DNA from 2 places in the Kitasatospora sp. NPDC018058 genome. Region 2 is predicted to be linked to the other one. Evidence: riboswitches for the same ligand, from Rfam matches in the RefSeq annotation. Region 2 holds a riboswitch; the other holds the start of a gene.
What was found. A riboswitch is a leader RNA that binds a small molecule or an ion and turns the genes downstream of it on or off. The one in region 2 is predicted to bind cobalamin.

Region 1 (7,002 bases), on a different contig from region 2:
CGGCCTGCCCGGCCAGCACGGCGAACACGCCGCGCAGCGCGGCGGGCGGCACCGGGGCGAGCAGCGTCCAGGCGTCGAAGAGCCCGGACCAGCCGCGCACCACGGCCTCGTCGTCGTGCTCCCAGGCGTGCAGGCGCCAGCCGGGGCCGGCCCCGCCGTCCCTGGCCTCCACCAAGCCGACCAGCAGCGCCTGCCCCCATGCCTTGGCGGCGGCGCCGACCGTCATGGCCAGCGCCCGGCCCGCCGCACGGGCGTCCTCCGGGAGCAGCTCGCCACGCTTGTCGACCTCGTCCAGTTCACCGGCCCAGCGGGCGATCCGGACGGCGTCCACCAGCATCCGGCGGGCCAGCGGCGCGAGCTCGGCCGGCGCGGGGAAGCCCTCCGGCATGGGAACCCGGCCCCGTCCGGGCGCCGGCGCGGGCCCTCGTCGCCGGGGTACACCGGCCCCGCCCGGCCTGCCACCGGAGGGCCGGTGGGCCGTACCGGGGAGACGGGTCACCGTCGCACCGGTACCGATCGTCGGCGGGAGCGGGGCATCACGGTCGCGCGGGTTCCGAGACGTCACGTCGAGCAGTCTTCCCCTTGCACCGGCCTTCTGTCACATCCGGTTGTCCGTACGACCGGGCGACCGGGGACGGCACCTCCGCAAGATCGGGCAACAGAGGCAAACCGCCTGGCCGGAAACGTGTGGCGGGGTCATGCCAGGGCCGCGGCGGGTCGTCGCCGTGCTCGCTCGCCCGGTCACGCTGCGTGTCGGGATGGGGGTGGGTGGGGCCGCAGTGGGTGGGAATCCGGCCAGGCGGCATGTGTCGGCCGGGTAGGGGTTCGGCACCGGAAGTCGGCGGGGCCGACTTCCGGTGCGCGGGCGGGAACGGCGGGCGGGCGTGAACCGGACAGCGAATCGAACAGGGTCCGCGTGGGCGGCTGCGGACTGCGGGGAGGACCCGCAACCGCCCCGGACCGACGGTGTGGCCCGGGGCGGGGCGACGGCGTGGGGGGTGACGGGGCGGGGGTGCCGCGTGAGGAGTCGGGTGGGTCGACTTCTCACGTTCAGGGCCGATGTCGGCCCGGAGGTGAGCCCCGGCCGGGTCAGAGGAGGGGGGTGAGCCAGCGACGGAGGAGTTCGGTGTAGTGGTCGGGGGCGGAGTTCCACAGAGCGGCGTGGTCGGCTCCCGGGAAGGTCTGGAGGTTGACCACGTCGGGGCGGGCGGCGGCAAGGCGCTGGACGGTGCTGAAGGGCGCGATCCGGTCGCTGGGGCTGTGCAGCACCAGGGTGGGGGCGTACAGGTCCGCGCCCTCGGCGAGGCGGGAGAAGTCGGCCAGGTCGACCCCGGTGCGGCCCTCGGCGGCGAGGGCGCCCAGTTCGGCGGCGACACCGGTGAAGCCGGCCCGGGCGGCGTCGCGGCGGGCGGAGGCGGGCAGGTCGAGGACGGGTGAGTCGAGGATCAGCCCGCTGACGGCGTGGGCCCAGGCCGAGCGGGCCGCCGTGTGCAGGACGGTGGTGGCGCCCAGCGACCAGCCGTAGAGGACCACCCGGCCCGCGCCGTGGTCGAGCGCCAGCCGTACCGCCGACTCGACGTCGCGCCACTCGGTCGCGCCGAAGTGGCTGAGCCCGTCCGGGGAGGCGGGGGCGCCCTCGTCGCCGCGGTAGGTGACGGCCAGGACGGGCAGGCCGAGGCGGTCGAGCACCGGGAGGACCGGCAGGGTCTGCTGACGGTCGGCCTCGGTGCCGTGGACCAGGATCACCCAGGTGCCGCGTTTGCCGTCGAGGTGCCAGGCGGGGAGGGGGCCCAGCTCGCCGTCGGCGCTGGTGTCGGTGAAGGCGAGGCCGAGCGCCTCGGCGGGGTCGCCGAGCAGGACGCGGGGGGTGAAGCGGACCTCGGTACCGGGCGTGAGGGTGCCCCGGTCGGCGCGGACCAGCCGCCGGGTGACGCCCTGCTCGTCGCTGTGCAGGATCTCCTCGACCACAGCGTGCCCGCCGCCCTCCCACTCCACGGCCCAGCGGCCGCGCCGCAGGCTCTCCGGGCGGCGGGTGAAGGTGACCCGGCCGGCGGCGAGGGTCTGCACCAGGATGAGCCCGGCCCCCTCCTCCACGGGCGCCCCCGCCCCCGCCCCCGCCCCCGGACGGACTATCTGCTCGGAGGCCCGGCGGCCGATCGCCACGACGACCCCGGCCCCGACAGCGGCGGCCGCCACAACGGCTGCGGTTCCCCAACGCATATCGTTCCCCGCTCTGCTTCACGGACCGGACGGTGTTCGTACACCAGTTCACCGGAGTCGCGTGCCCCCGGCCACCGGGCTGGGCCGTCCGGGGCGTACGGGAGCAGCGGGGAAGGGGCATCGTCAGACCGGGACGGCCGTCCGCTGGGCGGCGAGGAGGTGCCAGAACCGGGGGGTGAGGGGCGCGGCAGGGGTGCGGGGGCCGCTGGGAGTGCCCCAGTGGGTGGGGACGTGGTGCTCCTGCTGGAGGACGGGCAGGACGGCGGCCAGGTCGGGTTCGGGGACGGGGACGAGGCGGGCGAGGGCACGGAGGTGGGGTTGCCAGCGGCCGGCGACGCACTGGCGCAGGAGCCGGTCGAGGGCCTCGGCGCGGCCGGTGGCCTCGACGAGCTCGGTCAGCCGCAGGCCCAGGACCTGGGCGAGGGCGTGGGTCTGGTCCGGGCCGCCGTCCCAGTGGCCGGTCAGTTCGGCCTCCTGGTACGTGGGCAGGAGCATGCCGATGCGCTCGGCGACGACCTCCTGGCCGAGCTCCCGGGCGATGCGGTGGTCCCGCAGACGCGTCGGGCGGGCGCCCAGCAGGTCGGCGGCGGGGCACCAGAGGGCGCGGGCGAGGGCGATGAACTCGGCCTCTCCGGGACGCAGGTCGCCGTTCTCCCAGGCGAGGACGTGGCCGGGCAGCAGCCGTACACCGTGGGCGGCCATGCCCTCGGCGACCTGTTCCGGGGTCAGGCCGAGGCCGACCCGGTGGGCGCGGGCGGCCTCGGGTGAGAACGGCACCGGGGGCGGGGCGGCGACGGGGGTCTTTCTGCGGCGCATGGCACCGAACGGTAGGTGCGGCCCTCGGCGCGCCCCCAGCCGCCGAACACACGAAGCGGAGCTGACGTGGCCTCCACCGCGCTGGGCGATCGCACAGCGCGGCACCCGGTACACCGTGTGACCAACCCCTCCGCGACCTCGGTTGACGCGCGGATCGGCCGCGTGATGGGATCCTCGGGCCAAACGGAGGCATGGAGAGGAAGCCGGTGCGAGTCCGGCGCGGTCCCGCCACTGTCACCGGGGAGCACGCTCGGAAGTCCCTCCTTGCCCGCCAACGTACAGGAGGGGCCCATCACGGCGGGCTGTCAGAAGCCGCTGGAAGGCCCGGGGGTGCGTCCGACCCGGAAGCCAGGAGACTCTCGCCCCCGGTACGTCGATCCAGGGCGCGGACCCTGAGTGAGGACACGCACGCGATGCAGGCTGCCCCGCCCCGTCCGACTCCGAGCTGCCCGCCGCCGTGCGCCCGCTGACCCGCGCCGCCGCCTTCGCGCTGGGCGCCGTCGCGGGCTACGCCGCCGACGCCCGCTTCGCCGACCCCCGCCGCGGCCACCCGGTCGCCCTCTTCGGCACCGCCGCGACCCGCCTGGAGCGCCGCCTGTGGCGCGACGGCCGTGCGGCCGGGACGGCGTACACGGCGCTGTGCGTGGGCGCGGTCGCGGCCGGCGCGCTGGCCCTGGACCGCACGGTGGGCCGCCGTCCGCTGGGCCGGGCGGCACTGGCCGCGGCGGCGACCTGGACGGTGCTCGGCGGCACCTCGCTGACCCGGGAGGCGCGCACCATCGGCCGCTCGCTCGCCGCAGGCGATCTGACGGCCGCCCGGGAGCGGCTGCCGCACCTGTGCGGGCGGGACCCGAGCGCGCTGGACGGGCAGCAGATCGCCCGCGCGGTGGTCGAGTCGGTGGCCGAGAACACCGCGGACGCCGTGGTGAACGCGCTGGCCTGGGGCGCCCTGGCGGGCACGCCGGGGCTGCTGGCCTTCCGCGCGGTGAACACCCTGGACGCCATGGTGGGCCACCGTTCGCCCCGCTACGCCCGCTTCGGCTGGGCCTCGGCCCGGCTGGACGACGTCGCCGGCTGGCCGGGCGCCCGGCTGACCGCGCTGCTGACGGTGGCCGCCGCACCCGAACCCCGTACCGCCTGGCGGGTCTGGCGCCGGGACGGCTCCGCGCACCCGAGCCCGAACGCGGGCCAGGCCGAGTCGGCCTTCGCCGGCGCGGTCGGCGTACGCCTGGGCGGGACGCTGCACTACGGCGAGCGGGTGGAGCACCGGCCGGTGCTGGGCGAGGAGTTGCGGCCGGTGACGGTGGACGACATCGAGCGGGCCTGCACGCTGTCCCGGCGGGTGGGCGCGCTGGCGCTGGGTACGACGGTCGCGGGCCACGTCCTGCTGCGGCTTCTGATGAGAAGGGGAACGGCATGAGGAACGCGCTGCTGGTCGCCGGGACGACCTCGGACGCGGGCAAGAGCGTGGTGACGGCCGGGATCTGCCGCTGGCTGGCCCGCCAGGGCGTGCACGTCGCGCCGTTCAAGGCGCAGAACATGTCGCTCAACTCCTTCGTCACCACCGACGGCGCCGAGATCGGCCGCGCCCAGGCGATGCAGGCGCAGGCCGCCCGGGTGGAGCCGGAGGCGGCGATGAACCCGGTGCTGCTCAAGCCAGGCGCGGACGGCCGCAGCCAGGTGGTGCTGCTCGGCAAGCCGGTGGCCGAGGTCGGCGCGCTGGACTACCGCGAGCGCAAGCCCGTCCTGCTGGAACGCGCCCTGGAGTGCCTGGCGGACCTGCGCCGCCGCTTCGACGTGGTGGTCTGCGAGGGCGCCGGCTCGCCCGCCGAGATCAACCTGCGCGACCGCGACATCGCCAACATGGGCCTGGCCACCGCCGCCGGGCTGCCCGTCGTGGTGGTCGGCGACATCGACCGCGGCGGGGTGTTCGCGGCGATGTACGGGACGCTGGCGCTGCTGTCGGCCGAGGACCAGCGGCACGTGGCCGGCTGGTTCGTCAACAAGTTCCGCGGCGACGCGCGGCTGCTGGCGCCCGGGCTGGAGATGCTGCGCGGGCTGACCGGCCGTCCGGTGCTGGGCACACTGCCGATGCTGCCGGGACTGTGGCTGGACGCCGAGGACTCGCTCGACCTGTCGACGGTGGTGGACCGGGTGGACGGCCGCGGACCGCTCGGGGCGGACGTGCTGCGGGTGGCCGTGGTGCGCTTCCCCCGGCTGTCCAACTTCACCGACCTGGACGCGCTGGCGCAGGAGCCGGGCGTGCTGGTCCGCTGGGCGACCCGGCCCGAGGAGCTGGCCGACGCCGACCTGGTGGTGCTGCCCGGCACCCGGGCCACCGTGGCGGACCTCGCCTGGCTGCGCGAACGCGGCCTGGAGCCGGCGCTGAAGGCGCGGGCGGCGGCCGGGCTGCCGATCCTCGGGGTCTGCGGCGGGTACCAGATGCTGGCGCGCTCGATCGACGACGAGGTGGAGTCCAGGGCGGGCGTCGTCGACGGGCTCGGGCTGCTGCCGACCCGGGTGCGCTTCGGCGTCGAGAAGGTGCTCGCCCGGCCGGTCGGCGAGGCGTACGGGCAGCGGGTCGTGGGCTACGAGATCCACCACGGGGTGATCGCGGTCGAGGGCGGGGACGGGTTCATCTCCGATGGCACCGGGCGGAGCCTGGACGGCTGCCGGGTCGGCTCGGTCTGGGGCACCACCTGGCACGGCGCGTTGGAGAACGACGGCTTCCGCCGCGAACTCCTGCGCGAGGTCGCCGAGTTGGCGGGCCGGGCGTTCGTTCCGGCGCCGGACACCTGCTTCGCCGACGCGCGCGAGGCCCGGCTGGACCGGCTGGGCGACCTGATCGAGGAGCACGCGGACACCGACGCGCTGTGGAAGCTGATCGAGGGCGGGGTGCCGGCGGCCGGATCGCTGCCGTTCCTGGCGCCCGGAGCACCTGGGAGTGACGCATGACCGACGTCCGCTATCCGTTCACCGCGATCGTCGGCATGGCCGACCTTCGACTCGGGCTGCTGCTGAACGCGGTCTCCCCGGCCGTGGGCGGCGTGCTTGTGCGCGGCGAGAAGGGCACCGCGAAGTCGACCATGGTGCGCGCGCTGGCCGGGCTGCTGCCCTCCATCGCCACCGTGGACGGCTGCCGCTTCGCCTGCGACCCGGCCGCGCCGGACCCGCAGTGCCCGGACGGGCCGCACACCGATCCGTCCGGCTCGCAACACCCCTCCCAGCTGGTCGAGTTGCCGGTCGGCGTGGCCGAGGACCGGATCGTCGGCTCGCTCGACCTGGAGCGGGCGCTCGCCGAGGGCGTCAAGGCGTACGAGCCCGGACTGCTCGCCAAGGCGCACCGCGGGGTGCTCTACATCGACGAGGTGAACCTGCTCCAGGACCACGTGGTGGACCTGCTGCTGGACGCCGCCGCGATGGGCCGCTCGTACGTGGAGCGCGAGGGCGTGTCGGTGCGGCACGCGGCGCGCTTCCTGCTGGTCGGCACCATGAACCCGGAGGAGGGCGAGCTGCGGCCACAGCTGCTCGACCGCTTCGGCCTCACCGTCGAGATCGCCGCCACCCGGGACCCGGCCGAGCGCGCCGAGGTGGTTCGCCGCCGACTCGGGTACGACGCGGACCCGGCCGGCTTCGCGGCGCGGTTCGCGGCGGAGGAGCGGGAGCTCGCCGAACACATCACCGCCGCCCGGGAGTTGCTGCCCAAGGTCGAGCTGCCGGACGTGGCTCTGCGTCAGATCACCGCCGTCTGCGCGGCGTTCGAGGTGGACGGACTGCGCGCCGACATCGTGATGGCCCGCACGGCGGTCGCACTGGCGGCCTGGGCGGGACGGACCGAGGTGCTGGAGGAGGACGTCCGCAAGGCCGCCCAGCTGGCCCTGCCGCACCGGCGGCGGCGCAACCCCTTCGACGCTCCGGGGCTGGACGAGGAGCAGTTGGACCGGACGCTGGAGGAGCACGCGCAGC
Region 2 (7,002 bases):
GATTCTTCGGTGTCGCCTAGCTCACAGCCAGTACTTCGATGGAGTGAAGGGGGCTTGTGCGTTCGAGAAGAAGGGCGAACCCCGCTTCCGGTCACACAATCACACGCAGTGCCCGCCGTACGCCTGTGAAACTGACGCGACTCCGGTCTCCAAGATGGTCCCCGTCGACCTGGAACGGGGCGGGTTCCTGGGAAACCAAGGTGAAGTGTCTGACGTCGTGATAGGAGACGACGTGCTTTCCGGACGGGCCGGCCAGCGGGGCGCCGTCATTCGAAGGTGCGTACGACCGCAGGATCTGACGGATCGTTCGAGCCGTACCGAACGCGGTCATCAGGGTGATGCCGAAGACGTCGAGATCCGTGTTGAAGGAGGCGAGCGGCGAGGGGTAGACCGGACGGTTGCCGAGGAAGGTCCACGGCGAGGTGTTGCTGACTATCGCCAGGACCAGGCCCGGCACGGCCTCGTGGCCCGGCAGTTCCAGGGTCACCGGGCCTCTGCGGCGCTGCTCACGCTGGGTGAAGAAGTGCCGGATCGCCTGCCCGACGTACAGGGCGTGGGTGGACTTGCGGCCCGCCCGGCGCTGCTCCTCGACCCGGCCGACCACCCCGGCGTCGAAGCCCAGGCCGGCGGTGAAGGTGAACCAGCGGTCCGGCAGCCCGTCGGTCATCGCCTTGCCCAGACTGACCGGCCGCTCGCGTCCGTGCTCCAGCGCGTCGAGCAGGGCCCCGGTGGCCTCCACCGGGTCGTTGGGCAGGCCCAGGGCGCGGGCGAAGACATTGGTCGAACCGCCCGGCACCACGGCCAGTCGCGGGACCTTGTCGCCCGGGCCGTGCGTCATCAGCCCGTTCACCACCTCGTTGACGGTGCCGTCGCCACCCAGCGCCACCACCAGGTCGACCGTGCCGTCCTGCGCCGCCTCGCGGGCCAGGTCACGCGCGTGGCCCCGGTACTGCGTCTCGGCGACCTCCAGCTTGAGGTCGCTGCGCAGGGCGTGGATCAGCACATCCCTGGTCCGGCCACTGGTGGTGGTGGCCTTGTGGTTCACGACCAGGAGAGCGCGCATGGGGAAAGCCTACGGGTCGGTACGGACCACGCGGCGGCTACCCTGCTGGAGTGACCGCAGAAACCCCCGTACCCGCACCCGCTCGCCCGGTTTCGCTCACCCTGGGCGCCGCCATCACCGCCCTGGAGGGCGCCGCGCTGGCCGTCGTCGGTGTCTCGGACATGGTGTCCGCGCTGTCCGGCCAGGCCAAGCAGCTGGCCCTGAACGAGTTCGGCGGCCTGGTCATCGTGCTGCTCGGCGTGCTGCCGGTCCTGGCCGCCCGCGCGCTGCTCAAGGAGCGCCGCTGGGGCCGCAGCCCGGCCGTACTGACCAACTCGATCTGCCTGCCGATCGCCTACTACATGGTGCAGAGCGGCGGCGCGATGATCGCGGTCGGCGTGGTGGTGGGCCTGCTCGGCCTGGTGGGCATCGGCTCGCTGCTGAACCCGAAGTCGACGGCGGCCCTGTACACCCGGCACGAGGGCTGAGCGCACCGGGCCGCCGATTGTCCTGAAGCGTGCCGGACGGCCGCCGAGCCGGAGCTGAGCGGCCGTCAGTCCTACTCCTCCACCAGGAGCTTCTCCCGCAGCTGGGCCAAAGTGCGCGCCAGCAGCCGGGACACGTGCATCTGGGAGATCCCCACCTCGGCGGCGATCTGCGACTGGGTCATGTTCCGGAAGAACCGCAGCACCAGGATCTTCTGCTCGCGGGGCGGCAGTTGGGCCAGCAGCGGCTTGAGCGACTCGCGGTACTCGACGCCCTCCAGCGCCTCGTCGGTGGCGCCCAGGGTGTCCGCCACGGCCGGCGACTCGTCGTCGCTGTCCGGTACGTCGAGGGACAGCGTGGAGTACGCGTTGGCGGACTCCAGGCCCTCCAGGACGTCCTCCTCGGAGATCCCCAGGTGCTCGGCCAGCTCGTGCACCGTAGGGGAGCGGCCGTGCCGCTGGGAGAGCTCGCTGGTCGCCGTGGTGAGCGACAGCCGCAGCTCCTGCAGACGGCGCGGGACGCGCACCGCCCAGCCCTTGTCGCGGAAGTGCCGCTTGATCTCGCCGACGATGGTCGGCGTCGCGTAGGTGGAGAACTCGACCCCGCGCTCGTGGTCGAAGCGGTCCACCGACTTGATCAGACCGATGGTGGCGACCTGGGTCAGGTCGTCCAGCGGCTCGCCCCGGTTCCGGAAGCGCCGGGCCAGGTGTTCGACCAGCGGGATGTGCATCCGCACCAGCTGGTTGCGCAGCTCGACGCGCTCCGGGGAGCCCTCGGGCAGTGCGGACAGTCGGACGAAGAGCGCGCGGGCGGCCTCCCGGTCCGGGGCGCCGGTGCGGTGCGAACCCTGGGCAGGCACGGCGCCGTGCAGCTCCGCGGCCCCGTCCACCGGGACCGGCGAGGGCGGGGAAGCGGGCGTCGGCTCAGACGTCGGCTCGGTCGGGTGGCTCATCCGGTGGGCGTCCTTCGGGTGCGCTTCGTCGTTGGCGGCGAGGCCGGGAACGCTCGCCTGGGTCGGTACGGCAGGGCCCGCCGTCGCGAGGCCGGTACGGTCCAGATCACTCACGGCCATTCCCCCGTTCCGTTCCGGGAGCACCGGGGCCGTCGGCCTCGGTATCGTCTCGTTGGTCGTACCGCCTGGGGCGGTACCGGGAGCCGCCCGTCGGGCCCCGATGGGGGAACGACGGACGGCCCTTGCAGGGTGCTGCTCGGGGCCCGGCTAGTGGGCGACGGACCCGCCGCGCTTCTTGTGCAGGCTGATCGACACGGTGTTGTCCTCGCCGACCGAGGAGTCGACCTCGCCGGCCAGGGCGGAGAGCACGGTCCACGCGAAGGTGTCCCGCTCGGGCGCCTTGCCGTCCGTGGTGGGAGCGGCGACGGTCACCTTCAACGAGTCGCCGACCAGGCGGAACTCGCAGGACAACACGGAGCCGGGCACCGCCTGCTGGAGCAGGATGGCGCAGGCCTCGTCCACCGCGATCCGCAGGTCCTCGATCTCGTCGAGGGTGAAGTCCAGCCGGGCCGCGAGCCCGGCCGTCGCTGTTCGCAGCACGGAGAGGTAGGCCCCCGCCGCGGGCAGCCGGACCTCCACGAAGTCCTGTACTCCGAGATCGCTGTCGATCTGGGACACCCTTGCCTCCTGGGTGACGCGCTGTGCTTGGTTGGTACCTGTGCTACCCGTTGAGGGGCGCCTTGCCACCACTCGAAGGGGTGTCGATGCCGATGATCCGCCATCGCCGTTCGTGCCCCGCACCCCGGTGCGAGAGTTACTCATGGTAAGGCATTGCGACGCTGGGTGGCAGGGGCTTTGCCCGTACTCACCGGTCCGTTCGACGACTTCTCAGCGACTTCTAACGACTTCTAGCGACTTCTAGCGACTTCTAGCGACTTCTAACGACTGCCGGCGGCGGTCAGTGCCTCGCCGGTGAGCCGGTAGACGGTCCACTCGTCCATCGGAACCGCGCCGAGCGACTTGTAGAAGTCGATCGACGGCTGGTTCCAGTCGAGCACCGACCACTCCACCCGCGCGTAGCCGCGCTCGACGGCGATCCGCGCGAGCTCCAGCAGGAGCGCCTTGCCGTGGCCGCCGCCGCGGGCCTGCGGGCGGACGTAGAGGTCCTCCAGGTAGATCCCGTGGGTGCCGCGCCAGGTCGAGAAGTTGAGGAACCAGACCGCGAAGCCGACCGGCTCGCCGGTGTCGTCGTCCTCGGCGATCAGGCCGAACAGCGCCGGGGCGGCGCCGAACAGCGCCTCGCGCAGCTGCTCCTCGGTGGCCACCGCCTCCCGCGGGGCCTTCTCGTACTCCGCGAGTTCGCGGATCATGGCCAGGATGACGGGGACGTCGGTGGCGACGGCGGTGCGGATCATGCCGCGAGCCTACTGCTCGGGCCCGGTCTCGTCCCAGGCCTGGATCGAGGTCTGGTCGACGATCCGGCCGTCCCGCAGGTCGGCCATCGAGGACATCAGCACCCGCACGCCGTCGGGGTAGCGGCAGGACTCCAGGAAGGCGACGTGGTCGCCCTGGACCACCACCTGCTCCAGTTTGTGGGTCATCTCGCGGCCGTAGATGTCGCTCAGCATGGCGCCGATCTCGTCCCGCCCGTGCATCACCAGGGGGTGGCTGGGCTGGGTCTTGCGGTCGACCACGCGCAGTTCGGCGTCCTCGGCGTACAGAGCCAGCAGGGCCTCGGCGTCGCAGCGCTCGATGCCCTCGCGCAGTGCCCGGGTGTCGAAGGCGGACGGCGCCGCCGTGGTGGTCATGATCTCGCTCCTCCGGTCGGGGTCCGTCGGCTCGTACCTCTGAGCGTACGCCCGACCGGAGGAGCGCGATCCGGGCCGGTCAGCGGGCCGGGACGGTGCGCAGGTAGTCGGCCAGGGTGCTGATCGCGGCCGGGTTGCGCGGGCTCTCGACCAGGTCGACGTAGTCCAGCACGACGATCCGGTCGTTCCTGATCGCGGAGACGTCGGCCAGCGGCCGGGAAGGACTTCAGGAACCGCCGCTTCTCCTCGGCGCCGGGGGTCGCGTAGTCGTTGATCACGATCACCTCGGGGTCGCGCAGCCGGGGCTCCTGGACGAGGGCGCGGGCGATCAGCACCCGCTGCTTCTCGCCGCCGGACAGGTTCAGGGAGCCGCGCCGGCGAGGTGTTCGGCCCGTACCCGGCGCAGCGCCGCGGTGCAGCGCCGTCGGTCCTCGGCGGTCGGGCCGCCCATGCCGCGGCGGTGCGGCAGCCGGCCCATCAGGCGATGGCGTACGTGGGGGAGTTCGATCCCGGAGGCGCCGAGCGCGACCCCGCAGACCAGGGGGAGCAGCAGGCCGGCGGCGAGGGGGAGCGTGGGTGTTCGGCGAACGGGTGACGTTCTGTCCACGTGGGGCCGCGCCTTGCCTCGGGCCGCGGGCGTGCCGGGGCGGGCGCCGGCCGGGGCGTGCCCGGGCGCCTTCCCCCTCGCAGTCCACGGCGAGTTGTCGGGAGTTCAGCGGCCGAGGGCGATCGGGCTGGCACGGACGCGGGGGTGTCCCCGGGGCCGCGCTCACCGTTGCGGGTCAGCGCCGGATTCACACCGGACTTCCCCCTCGGACGCCCTGGCGGCATAACAGTCACTCAGGCCAGGCAGCCCTTGCCCAGTGCGGATCGGGCGTGAACGCACGACCGCCCCCGTCCGACGGGCGGACGGGGGCGGCCGGGTGGCGACGCGTCAGGCTCAGGCCTGCTTGGTCTCCCAGAAGATCTTGTCGACCTCGGCGATCAGGTCCAGCAGGGCCTGGCCGGTGGCCGGGTCGGTGGACGCCTTGGCGGCCGAGGCGGCCTTCAGGGTGTCGTTGATCAGCTTGTGCAGCTGCGGGTACTTCTCGAAGTGCGGGGCCTTGAAGTAGTCGCTCCACAGCACCGAGATGTGGTGCTTGACGGCCTCGGCGCGCTGCTCCTTGATGATGATGGCGCGGGCGCGGAAGTGCGGGTCCTCGTTGGCCTGGTACTTCTCCTGGGTGGCCTTGACCGACTCGGCCTCAAGCTTGGCCTGCGCCGGGTCGTACACGCCGCAGGGCAGGTCGCAGTGGGCGTGAGCGGTGGCGCGCGGTGCAAACAGACGAGAGAACATGGGAGTCCTTCCTTAGATCGTCTTCCCGCGCCCGAGATTACCCTTCCGTCCTCGGGGTTTCGCGATCGGGCGGTGGGCCTAGGGCAAAAGGCGGACCCGGAACCGGGGTAATCCGGACATCGAACGGGTGACGGTCCGTGCGGCAGACTGGGGGCGGGCGGTCCGGGAGGAGGAGTCGTGGCGCGGAGTACGGAGCCGGAGGGCGGCGCGGGAGGCGGCGCGGTGCCGTTCGGGCTGGTCGACGTGGCGGGTCCGTCGATGATCCCGACCCTGCGCGAGGGCGACCAGCTGCTGGTCCGCTACGGCGCGCCGATCCGACCGGGCGCGGTGGTGCTGTTCCGGCACCCCTTCCAGCAGGACCTGCTGGTGGTGAAGCGGGCCGCCGAGCGCCGTCCGAAGGGCTGGTGGCTGCTGTCCGACAACCGCCCGGTGGACAGCGACAGCCGCAGCTACGGGCCGGTCCCGGACGACCTGGTGCTCGGCCGGGTGCTGCTGCGGCTGCGCCCGAGCCCGGCCTGGCTGGCGCCGGGCCGGCGGCTGGAGCGGCTGCTGCTCAGCCCCCGGCTGGCCCGGGTGCCGGGCCTGGCCCGCCGGCTCGGGGTCTGGGTGGAGGAGGTTTAGGGACTCTGGTCCGTGGCGCTGAGCGCCGCCTCGGCCTCCTGCCGCTTGCGGGCCCGGTAGGCGGCCACGTTGGCGCGGGTCGCGCAGCGGTCCGAGCAGTAGCGGCGGGAGCGGTTGGTCGAGGTGTCCAGGTAGGCGTTGCGGCAGGGCGCGGCCTGGCAGATGCCGAGCCGGTCGGCGCCCAGCTCGGTGAGGTGGACGGCCAGGCCCATGCAGGCGACCGCGCTGAAGTGCGCGGTGGCGGTCGGTGAGTTGTCGGCCAGGTGCAGGTGCCAGCGTGGCCGGCCGGCGTCGTCCAGGTAGTCGTGCCCGGAGACCAGCGGGCTGACGGGGTACTCCATCAGCAGGCTGTTCAGCAGGTCGACGCCCCGGACCTCGTCGCCCTCGGCGGCGGCCTCGAACACCCCGCGCAGCCTGGTCCGCACGGCCCGCAGCCGGGGCACGTCGGACTCGTCGGCGAGCGCGGCGGCCCGGGAGGAGTCGGAGAACAGGGTGCGCACCGCGTCCACGGAGGTCAGCGTGTCGGTGCCGCGCTCGGGTTCCTCGGTGTTCACCAGCCGAACGGCGAGATCGGCGTAGGAGGCGAGCTCCACGGCGGTCCTTCCAGAGATTTCGGTAACGGGCTGACTGCTTCCAGCCTATTACCTGATGGGGGAAAACGGCGGCGCCCGGCAGGAAACCGCCTGCCGGGCGCCGATCGTACGGGCTCAGAGGACCTTGGAGAGGAAGGCCCGGGTGCGTTCGTGCTGGGGGTTGG

Region 1: it holds a riboswitch for cobalamin, as region 2 does, so the genes downstream of both, ACH4E7_RS14130 (cobalamin biosynthesis protein) here and ACH4E7_RS01685 (hypothetical protein) in region 2, are expected to answer to the same signal.

The regions. Positions count from the first base shown of each region.
Region 1 is NZ_JBIRFA010000008.1:232,893-239,894, reverse strand. Features, by position in the region: gene ACH4E7_RS14145 (hypothetical protein) at 1-388, opposite strand, end outside; gene ACH4E7_RS14140 (alpha/beta hydrolase family protein) at 1,090-2,196, opposite strand; gene ACH4E7_RS14135 (helix-turn-helix domain-containing protein) at 2,344-3,036, opposite strand; cobalamin riboswitch at 3,232-3,395, shown strand; gene ACH4E7_RS14130 (cobalamin biosynthesis protein) at 3,494-4,456, shown strand; gene ACH4E7_RS14125 (cobyric acid synthase) at 4,453-5,991, shown strand; gene ACH4E7_RS14120 (putative cobaltochelatase) at 5,988-7,002, shown strand, end outside.
Region 2 is NZ_JBIRFA010000001.1:368,512-375,513, forward strand. Features, by position in the region: gene ACH4E7_RS01650 (diacylglycerol/lipid kinase family protein) at 92-1,063, opposite strand; gene ACH4E7_RS01655 (hypothetical protein) at 1,114-1,530, shown strand; gene ACH4E7_RS01660 (RNA polymerase sigma factor SigF) at 1,602-2,594, opposite strand; gene ACH4E7_RS01665 (anti-sigma regulatory factor) at 2,748-3,158, opposite strand; gene ACH4E7_RS01670 (GNAT family N-acetyltransferase) at 3,419-3,895, opposite strand; gene ACH4E7_RS01675 (nuclear transport factor 2 family protein) at 3,905-4,288, opposite strand; partial or broken gene ACH4E7_RS01680 (iron transporter) at 4,368-4,584, opposite strand; gene ACH4E7_RS01685 (hypothetical protein) at 4,650-4,895, opposite strand; cobalamin riboswitch at 4,995-5,127, opposite strand; gene sodN (superoxide dismutase, Ni) at 5,229-5,624, opposite strand; gene sodX (nickel-type superoxide dismutase maturation protease) at 5,883-6,245, shown strand; gene ACH4E7_RS01700 (CGNR zinc finger domain-containing protein) at 6,242-6,838, opposite strand; gene ACH4E7_RS01705 (amino acid ABC transporter ATP-binding protein) at 6,953-7,002, opposite strand, start outside.